DNA from 3 places in the Streptosporangium sp. NPDC051022 genome. Region 2 is predicted to be linked to each of the others. Evidence: riboswitches for the same ligand, from Rfam matches in the RefSeq annotation. Region 2 holds a riboswitch; each other region holds the start of a gene.

Region 1 (3,265 bases), on a different contig from region 2:
GACGGCTGGACAGCTCGCCCAGGCGGCGGTAGGCCCGCTCGAGCGCCTCGACCTGTCGGGCGCCGAGATCCCTGACCAGGGCCGGTTCGTCCAGCTGCACCCATTGGGCGCCGGCTCCGGCGAGCCGTTCCAGCAGTTCGGCATAAACCTCCACCAGGGCGTCCAGCAGGTCCAGCGGCACGAACCCCTCGGGCGAGCCCGGCGCGGCCTTGGCCAGCAGCAGGTAGGTCAGGGGGCCGACCAGCACCGGCCGGGTCTCGATCCCCAACGCCCTGGCCTCGAGGTATTCGGCCACGGGTTTGGCCTGCGCGCCGTCGGCGAGCCGGAAGCGGGCGTCCAGGGCCAGTTCGGGGACGATGTAGTGGTAGTTGGTGTCGAACCACTTGGTCATCTCCAGCGCCGGGATGTCCGCGGTGCCGCGCGCCATCGCGAAGTAGCGCTCCAGGCCCGGCAGCGCCCGGTAGCGGTCGGGGACCGCGTCGACCATGACGCTGGTGTCCAGCACCTGGTCGTAGAAGGAGAAGGTGTTCGACGGGATCGTCCCCAGCCCGGCGTCCCGCAGCTCGGTCCACACCGCCCGCCGCAGCGTCGCGGCCGTGGACTGCAGTTCCTCCTCGCCGACGCGCCCGGCCCAGTACTGCTCGGTGGCGAATTTGAGCTCTCGGTGCGCGCCGATGCGCGGGTACCCGAGGATCGTCGTTGTCATGGCAGCTTCCCTCGCTATTGCCAGCATGCGGCCGGGCAGGAGGAAGAGGCACACGACGGGCAGGGAAAACCCCGGCGGGCGCGTCCCAGGCCCTCCCACGAGGCCGCGGACCACCGCGCACCGGCCGGTGCACGGGCGGAGGGCAGGTCTTCGGACTCGCGGGCACCACACCTGAACCTCAGGCGTGACCTACTGGCCGTCGCTTCCCAGACCTTCGGTCCAGTGCGTATGACGGCGGTCGTTCCCACTCACCGCTGCGGGGCAGTCCCGGATTCGCACCGGGTTCCCTCTTACGACGTCCGCACCCGGCCGGGCGCGGACGAACCATCCACGGCGGGATTCTAACCAGCCAACGCGGTGGCCGGATACCTTCGCCGTACTCTGAGACGTCATCCGGTCCGAGGCACGTTCCGCGGGTCCTTCGACCGGATGGCCGAAGGCGCGGCGAAGGGCCGCCACCTGAGCCTCTCGGTGAGCGGCGGCGACGGCTTTCCACATATCCGGCCGGTCGCTCTGGACTTACTAGGACGTCCAACTATATTTTCGGGGTGAAGGCCCGCGGTGCAGGGAAGCCGGTGTGAATCCGGCGCGGTCCCGCCACTGTGACCGGGGAGTGCGTCATCGCTGTATGAGGCCACTGGCGAGAGCCGGGAAGGCCGGATGACGTGCGCTGATCCGGGAGTCAGGATACCGGCCGCGGGTTGATCCGTGTTGTCCACGAGGATGGAGCGAACACGCATGGCATCGGTACGCGCTCGCGAGCCCGGAAACGTCCCGGCGGTGGAGGATCCCCCGCGCTGACGGCCCTGCTGCGCCCTGACCCGTTCACCGTTTCCGGCCCGCCCATCGGTGCGCTGGACCGCGGGCGAGGCACGCCCATCTTCGGATCCCACCTGGCGAAAGCAGGTCGTTCATGGTCCGTGAGCTGACACATTTCATCGGCGGCAAACAGGTTCCCGGGGCATCGGGTGCCCACGGTGACGTCCACGATCCCGGCACCGGGCGGGTCCAGGCCCGTGTCCCGCTGGCGAACCGGGCCGAGACCGAGGCGGCGATCGCCGACGCCGAGGCCGCTCAGGAGGAGTGGGCACGGTGGAACCCGCAGCGCCGCGCCCGCGTGCTGCTGTGCTTCCTGCGACTGGTCGAAGCCGAGCGTGAGCCGCTGGCCCGGCTGCTGTCGTCCGAGCACGGCAAGACGGTCGCCGACGCCGACGGCGACCTGCAGCGCGGGCTGGAGGTGGTCGAGTTCGCCGCGGGCATCCCGCACCTGCTCAAGGGCGAGTTCACCGACAGCGCCGGGACGGGCATCGACGTGTACTCGATGCGCCAGCCACTGGGCGTGGTCGCCGGGATCACGCCGTTCAACTTCCCGGCGATGATCCCGCTGTGGCAGGCCGCCCCCGCCCTCGCCTGCGGCAACGCCTTCGTGCTCAAGCCGTCCGAGCGTGACCCGTCGGTACCGTTGCGGCTGGCCGAGCTGTTCGTCGAGGCGGGTCTGCCGCCCGGCGTGCTGAACGTGGTCAACGGAGGCAAGGAGGCGGTCGACACCCTGCTGGAGGATCCGCGGGTGGCCGCGCTGGGATTCGTCGGCTCCACGGCGATCGCGGAGTACGTGTACACGACGGCGACGGCCCGCGGAAAGCGCGCCCAGTGCTTCGGCGGCGCCAAGAACCACATGATCATCATGCCCGACGCCGACCTGGACCAGGCCGCCGACGCCCTGATCGGCGCGGGGTACGGCTCCGCGGGCGAACGGTGCATGGCCATCTCCGTCGCCGTTCCCGTCGGGCAGGAGACCGCCGACGCCCTGGTGGCCAAACTGGTGGAGCGGATCGGCGGGCTGCGGGTCGGCCCCTCCCACGACCCCGACGCCGATTTCGGCCCGCTGGTCGGCCCCGACGCGCTGGAACGGGTCCGCGGCTATCTCGATCTCGGTGTCGCCGAGGGCGCCCAGCTGGTGGTCGACGGCCGCCAGGTGAACGTGGCCGGACACGAGGGCGGCTTCTTCATCGGCGCCTCGCTCTTCGACCACGTCACCCCCGGCATGCGCGTCTACCGGGAGGAGATCTTCGGGCCCGTCCTGTCGGTGGTGCGCGCCGCCGACTACGAGCAGGCGCTGCGGCTGCCCAGCGAACACGAGTACGGCAACGGCGTGGCCATCTTCACCCGCGACGGCGACACCGCCCGCGACTTCACCCGCCGGGTCAACACCGGCATGGTCGGCGTCAACGTCCCCATCCCGGTCCCGGTGGCCTACCACAGCTTCGGCGGCTGGAAGCGGTCGATGTTCGGTGACCTCAACCAGTTCGGCACGGACTCGATCCGCTTCTACACCCGCACCAAGACCGTCACCTCGCGCTGGCCCTCCGGGGTCAGGGAAGGCGCGAGCTTCGTCATCCCCACGATGGGGTGAGGGACGATGCTCACACTCACCGACGACCAGGTCGCGATCGTGGAGACGGTCCGCGACTTCGCCCGCGAGCACCTGGCCCCCGATGCCGTCGACTGGGACCGCCGCAAGCACTTCCCGGTGGACGTGCTCGTCAAGGCGGCCGACCT
Region 2 (3,265 bases):
GGCCGCCGCATCTGCGAGGGCCTGCGCGCGCTGCCGGACCAGATCAAGCAGATCCTCGCCCTGGAGCCGGAGATCAGGGAGCTCGCGCACAAGTACGCCGGCTCGCCGAGCATGATGTTCGTCGGACGGGTCCGGGGATACCCGGTGGCCAGGGAGGGCGCGCAGAAGCTCAAGGAGATCTCCTACGTGCACGCCGAGGCCTACCCGGCCAGCGAGCTCAAGCACGGGCCGCTGGCGCTGATCGGTCCCGAGATGCCGACCGTGGCGATCGTCCCGGACGACGAGCTGCTGGACAAGAACCTCACCACGCTGGGGGAGATCCGCGCGCGCGGCGGGCGGGTGCTCATGGTCGGGCACCGTACGGCCGACCCGAAGCTGGCCGACGACTGCCTCGTGGTGCCCAAGAACGAGACCGAGCTTGACCCGATCCTGCTGTCGATCCCGCTGCAGCTGTTCGCCTACCACGCCGCCGTCGCCCTGGAGCGGGACGTGGACAAGCCTCGCAACCTCGCCAAGAGCGTCACGGTGGAGTGATCTCGCGAGGCTATACCCCCGACATGTACTACGGAAAGTAATTGCCCTGTAGCGTGAAGTATCTAGAGGTTTGGGGGATCTCGGGCTAAGGGGTGCTTATGCACCGTAGGCGGTTCTTCGCGCTCGCGCTGGGGGTCATGGCCGCCACCTGCGGCTGTGACAGGCTGGGCGACTCCGGCGCGGCTCCGGCGGGCAGGCTGACCATCGTCGTGCCCGCCCCCCGCGGGCAGGGGTGGGACCAGGCCGCCCGCGCGCTGGCCGCGATCCTGACCGGGGACGGGCTGGCCGGCGCGGTCGAGGTCAGCAACCAGCCGGGCGGGGTCGGCGCGGCCGCGCTGAGCGCCTTCGCCGCCCGCGGCCCGTTCGCGCGCGACGGCAGGCTGCTCCTGGCGGGCATGCCGGTGGTGGCGGGCGCGGAGATCGCCAACGTCGCCTCCGTGATGGCGGCGACCACCCCGCTGGCCAGGCTGGTCGGCGACTGGACCGCCCTGGTCGTCTCCACCAACTCCCTGCTGCGCACCTTCGAGGACTTCGCCGCGGTGCTCCGCCGCAACCCGGCCGAGCTGGTGGTCGGCGGCAGGCTGGACGGCGGCTCCGACCACGTGCTCTACGGCATGATCGGCAAATGCCTCGGCGTGGACGTCAGGCTGCTGGACTACGCGGGCTACCCCGGCGGGGCCGAGGGCGTCGAGGCCCTGCAGGAGGGGCGGGTGGCCGCGCTCCTGGGATCGGCCCGGGCCTTCCTGCCGGAGATCGCCGCGGGCCGTGTGCGGCCGCTGGTCGTCTCCTCCAGCGAGCGGATCGACGGCATCGACGCGCCGACTTTGATGGAGCGGGAGATCCGGCTCGAGTACGCCGACTGGTGCGGCGTGTTCGGCCCGCGCGGCATGAGCCCGCGGGACCGGGACGAGGCCGTCGCGCTGTGCGACCGGATCGACGCCTCGCCCCGCTGGCAGGCACTGTGCGCGGCCAACGGCTGGAACCGGGTCTATCTGAGCGGCGACGAGTTCCGCCAGTGGATCGTCACCGAGACCCGCCGAACCCGGGGAGTTCTCGGCGAACTCGGGCTACTCAGCTCCTTCGACACAAGTTGTTGGGGTAGTTGCGTCGGGCGGCACTAGATGTAGGATCCTGCTTGTTGCTGGTTCGCCCGAGGGGGCGAGGTAAGAGGGAACCCGGTGCGAGTCCGGGACTGCCCCGCAGCGGTGAACGGGAACGACCGCCGTCATGAGCACTGGGTGAGCCATGCCTGGGAAGCGACGGCCAGTAGAAGTGTGCAAGGTGCCTGTGAGTCCGAAGACCTGCCGGTGACACGTGGCTGAGGAAGCCGAGCCGGGCACCGGGGGACGCGCAGAGCGGCCCGCGGCGTGCCGGGCGAGGTGGGCTCGGCCATGGGAACTGTCCAGGGCCTCGAGGGAGGGTCCGCGGAACGAGGCGGTCCGGCGTGCCCGGGGACCGCCCGTGGACGCGCGTCCTCCGGCGGGAGCCGTACGGGGAACACGAGCGCGCGAGGGGTAACACGTGACACAGACCTTGATCGATGTCGCGGAGGAGAGCGGGAGAGAGCGGGACGACCGCAGGCTGGCCATCGAGGAGGCCGCCGCCCGGGTGATCACCGATCCGGAGAACTCCAAGGTCGCCGCGCGGTTGCTGGCCGAACTGATCGCCGACGAGGCGGCCGGGCACGGGGTCCGGACCTTCTCCGAGTCGATCGCCGCGACCCACGCCGCCGGACTCCTCCAGGACCGGCTGGCCGCGTTCGTGGCCGCCCACGCCGAGGCGCTCGACGCGCTGATCGCGCCGGACGCCGACGACCGGTTCGAGTACTTCGGGCTGCGCACCGTCTACGACCGCTACCTGCTGCGCCACCCGCGGACCCGCAAGGTCCTCGAGCGCCCGCAGCACTTCTTCCTGCGCGTGGCCTGCGGCCTGTCGGAGACGGTCGAGGAGGCCGCCGAGCTGTACGCGCTCATGGCCGCCCTGGCCTACCTGCCCAGCTCGCCGACCCTGTTCAACTCCGGCTCGCGCAGGCCCCAGCTGTCGTCGTGCTTCCTGCTCGACTCGCCCCGTGACGAGCTGGAGGCCATCTACGAGCGCTACGGGCAGGTCGCGCGGCTGTCGAAGTACGCCGGGGGGATCGGCGTCTCCTGGACCCGCGTCCGCTCGCGGGGCTCGCTGATCCGGGGTACCAACGGCCACTCCAACGGCATCGTGCCCTGGCTGCGCACGCTGGACGCCAGCGTCGCCGCGGTCAACCAGGGCGGCCGCCGCAAGGGCGCGGCCTGCGTCTACCTGGAGCCCTGGCACGCCGACGTCGAGGAGTTCCTCGAACTGCGCGACAACACCGGGGAGGAGGCCCGCCGCACGCACAACCTGAACCTGGCCAACTGGATCCCCGACGAGTTCATGCGCCGGGTCGAGGCCGACGAGACGTGGTCGCTGTTCGACCCCAAGGAGGTGCCGCACCTGACCGACCTGTACGGCGACGCCTTCGACGAAGCCTACCGGGCCGCCGAGGCCGAGGGCCGGTTCGTCAGGCGGGTCCAGGCCCGCGCGCTGTACGGCCGGATGATGCGCACCCTCGCCCAGACCGGCAACGGCTGGATGACCTTCAAGGACGCCGCCAACCGCACCTCCAACCAGACGGCCCGTCCCGAGAACGTCATCCACCTGTCGAATCTCTGCACCGAGATCCTGGAGGTCACCGGCGACGCGGAGACCGCCGTCTGCA
Region 3 (3,265 bases), on a different contig from region 2:
ACCACCGACCTGACCCGCCGCGACAGCACGAGCACCAGAGCCAGCACCGCCGCCGCGCCCGCCGAGGCGGCCACGACGACCCCGGCGCGGCCGAGCCCGGCCACACCGGCGGTGAACGCGCCCGCCGCCCCGCCCCAGCCGATGATGATCAGAGCCACGCCCAGGCTCGCGCCCGAGCTCACCCCCAGGATGTACGGCTCGGCCAGCGGGTTGCGGAACAGCGTCTGAAGCTGCACCCCCGAGGCCGACAGCGCCGCCCCGGCCAGGGCGGCGGTGATCGCGCGCGGCAGCCGTACCGTCCAGACGATCTCCTGGACTCCCGGATCGGCCGCGCCGTCGCGCACCAGCGCGCGCAGCGCCTGCTCCACCGGGATGGAGGTCGAGCCGAGCATGACCGCCAGCGCGAACGCGAGCGGCACGGCGATCGCCACACCCGACAGTACGGCCGTCCGGCGGCGGTTCACCACCGCCGCCGGACGAGCCAGGACGCTTCCGGTGACGGCCGGAGCCGTCACTTGATCATCTTCTGGTAGAAGGTGAACTCGTGACCCGGTTCCAGGTCGGGGTGCAGGATCGCGACCAGGTCGGCCAGGACCAGGTCGGGACGTGCGACGCCGCGCTCATAGAAGTCGTTGCCGCCGCCGGGTCCCAGCGCCTTGTTGGCCGACCAGACGTTCCCGGTCTCGAAGGCGCCGAACTTGGCGTAGCGGGCGTCGGACTTCTCCACGTCGGCCAGGGACTTCCAGTCGTTGACGGTGGCCAGCCAGACCTTGGCGTCCTTGGCCTTGGACAGGACGGCCTCCAGGTCCAGCGTCGTGCTGCCGGGGCCGGACGTCTGCTCCCACGGATAGGTGCCGCCCGCGTTCTTGATCAGTCCTGCGACGTAGCTGCCGCCGTTCGGCATCGACCACTGCCCCTGGTACATCTGCCCCGGCAGCGCCGTGACCGGGGTGGCCGCCTTGACCTTGGCCGCCAGAGCCGCGTAGTCGGCCTCGACCTTGCCGAAAACCTCGGCGGCCTTGGCCTCGGTGCCGGTCAGCGCGGCCATCACCTTGATCCACTCGGCCCTGCCCAGCGCGGTGGACTCCAGCCACTCGGCGTTGGCGACCACCGCGACCCCGGCCTGGCGCAGCGGGCCGTAGGACTTGTCCTCGGTGCCGCCGGTCATCAGCGCGTCCGGCCTGGCCGCGATGACCTTCTCTGTGTCCACCTCCCCTCCGGCGGCGTACTCGGTGATCGCCCCGGCCTTCACCTGTGCCAGCACCTCCGGTGAGGTGATGTATCCGGCCGAGGAGACCGCTTTGAGCCGGTCCAGCACGCCGAGCGAGGTGATGAGGGGCAGGTGGGTGGTCGAGGCGGAGTACAGGGTCCGGATCGGGGTCTGCACCGTCACCGCCCCGGCCAGCGCCCCCGTCAGCTGCGGGGCAGGTGTACCACAGCGCACCAGGACATACGTCTCCGGCTTGGCGCCCGGCGCGGGCTGCTTGACCGTGATCACCTGGTAGTTCCCGGCGTAGGTGAGGGTGACGTTCGTCGCGTGCTTCAGGGTCTGCTTGACCGGGAAGTAGTCCGTGCCCGCGTCATAGGAGGTGACGCAGCGGCCGTCGGCGGCCGCCGAGGACGGTGAGGACGCCTGGGGGGTACTCGGATCGCCGGTGCCGCAGGCGGTGACGGTGACGGTGAGCAGGACGGCGAACAGCGCGCCGCCGATCGGGCGGATGAGGCCCATCTGTGGTCTCCCGGGGACGGGCCGCGACCGCTGTTCCTCGACAGCGCCCGCGGCGGGTGAGGAGCCGGATCACCACAAGAGGCCCGTACCGCGGGCAGCGGAAAAGACGTCACGCCGGATGAGCGGCATGGCGACCACCGTTCCTCTCTTGGGGAGATCCGCCCCAATTCCTGTGAGGAGGCGACCGCGTGAGTCTCCTGGCTCTCGGGTCGAAGCTCGTCCCGGCCTTCCCACCCGCGCACGGGCAGTGGCCTGTTCGGGATTCGCTCGCCGATCACAGTGGCGGGACCGCACCGGATTCACACCGGTTTCCTCGTTCCGCCGTCGCCTGCGGCCGCATCATCTCACAAGCCCCGGAATGTTTCATAGGCGGGCGAAACCCGGATCTGTGAACGACGTCACCGGGTTCTGCCGCACGACACGTCCTGTCCGGCAGGCGGATCCGGTCCGGCGGCTCCCGGCCCGGGGCGTCTTCCGGCTTCCGGGGTCACAGGGGTGTCCGCCAGCGCTGACAGGCCTGTTCGTAGAGGGTGGTCAGGAACGCGTCGCGAGCCTGGCCGGTCTCGTAGCGCCGGCCGTACCTGTCGGCGTAGGCCGCGAACCACTCCCGGTCCTGATGCAGGAAGAGCAGGTCGTGGAAGGCCATGTTGCGCAGGGCCAGCATGGGGACAGGGGAACGCGCCACGGCGAAGGAGGGGTTCCTGGCCGCCGTCTCGGCACAGTCCGGATGGAACTGACCGAGCATCAGTCCACGCCGCACCATCCGGCGCTTGACCATGGCGTGCGCTTCGTCCAGCGCGCTCACCCGCTCCGGCGGCAGGCCGGCGATGACCGCGACCATCGCGTGCAGTGTCCTGTTGGGCTGGGCCCAGGCCATGACGGAGAACTCGTCGACCAGGTTCTCGATGAGCGCGGTCAGGTGGCCCGCGTCGCCGGGAGGGCCGATCCGGCGGGTGCTGAAGTGCAGGGTGCCGTTCTTGATCGCGGGCATGACGAACGGGCAGACCGGCCCGCTCCGCCCTATCTCTGGATGCGGGAGAGTGAGGAAGTCGTTGATCCATTCCCATCCCGCGGCCGCCTGGCCGATCATCGGATGGCCGCTCCCCCGACCGCGACCGTCTTGCGCAGTGTGAGCGTCCGCCACTGCCGCAGCGCCGCCAGACGCCGGAATTCGGCCGCGTCGTTGAGATGCGGAAACGGTTCGTCCGGGACGTCGGCGCCGAGGAAGTCGCAAAGCGGCCGCCAGCCCTGCGACACCTCGAAGACCAGGAGCCGGTGCCCGGGGACCCACGCGCGGACCTCCTCGTTGTGCCGCTGGAAGATCTCCATCGCGTACCGGGGATCCTGGAATCGGCCGTCGAAGACGCCGTCCCAGATCAGCCGGCGGCAGATTTCCCTGCGGCGCCGGATGGAGACCGAGAGTCTGTCCTCCAGCCAGGTCAGAGCGCCGCCGAGGCCGGGCTGGAGAGCGGTGTAACGGTAGATCGTCCTGTGGGCGCTGGCATACCAGCTTCGCGGGTCGCGAACGGTGAGCAC

What was found. Region 2 has a riboswitch for cobalamin ahead of AB0N02_RS39665 (ribonucleoside-diphosphate reductase subunit alpha). Riboswitches for the same ligand answer to the same signal wherever they lie in the genome.
Region 1: it holds a riboswitch for cobalamin, as region 2 does, so the genes downstream of both, AB0N02_RS22245 (CoA-acylating methylmalonate-semialdehyde dehydrogenase) here and AB0N02_RS39665 (ribonucleoside-diphosphate reductase subunit alpha) in region 2, are expected to answer to the same signal.
Region 3: it holds a riboswitch for cobalamin, as region 2 does, so the genes downstream of both, AB0N02_RS22200 (ABC transporter substrate-binding protein) here and AB0N02_RS39665 (ribonucleoside-diphosphate reductase subunit alpha) in region 2, are expected to answer to the same signal.

Annotation. Positions count from the first base shown of each region.
Region 1 is NZ_JBFBCF010000013.1:164,476-167,740, reverse strand. It holds gene metE (5-methyltetrahydropteroyltriglutamate--homocysteine S-methyltransferase) at 1-706, opposite strand, end outside; cobalamin riboswitch at 830-1,050, opposite strand; cobalamin riboswitch at 1,236-1,420, shown strand; gene AB0N02_RS22245 (CoA-acylating methylmalonate-semialdehyde dehydrogenase) at 1,620-3,119, shown strand; gene AB0N02_RS22240 (acyl-CoA dehydrogenase family protein) at 3,126-3,265, shown strand, end outside.
Region 2 is NZ_JBFBCF010000037.1:59,449-62,713, reverse strand. It holds gene glmS (glutamine--fructose-6-phosphate transaminase (isomerizing)) at 1-534, shown strand, start outside; gene AB0N02_RS39670 (tripartite tricarboxylate transporter substrate-binding protein) at 633-1,655, shown strand; cobalamin riboswitch at 1,660-1,858, shown strand; gene AB0N02_RS39665 (ribonucleoside-diphosphate reductase subunit alpha) at 2,056-3,265, shown strand, end outside.
Region 3 is NZ_JBFBCF010000013.1:153,990-157,254, reverse strand. It holds gene AB0N02_RS22205 (iron ABC transporter permease) at 1-515, opposite strand, end outside; gene AB0N02_RS22200 (ABC transporter substrate-binding protein) at 512-1,729, opposite strand; cobalamin riboswitch at 1,901-2,082, opposite strand; gene AB0N02_RS22195 (DUF6875 domain-containing protein) at 2,217-2,819, opposite strand; gene AB0N02_RS22190 (sulfotransferase family protein) at 2,816-3,265, opposite strand, start outside.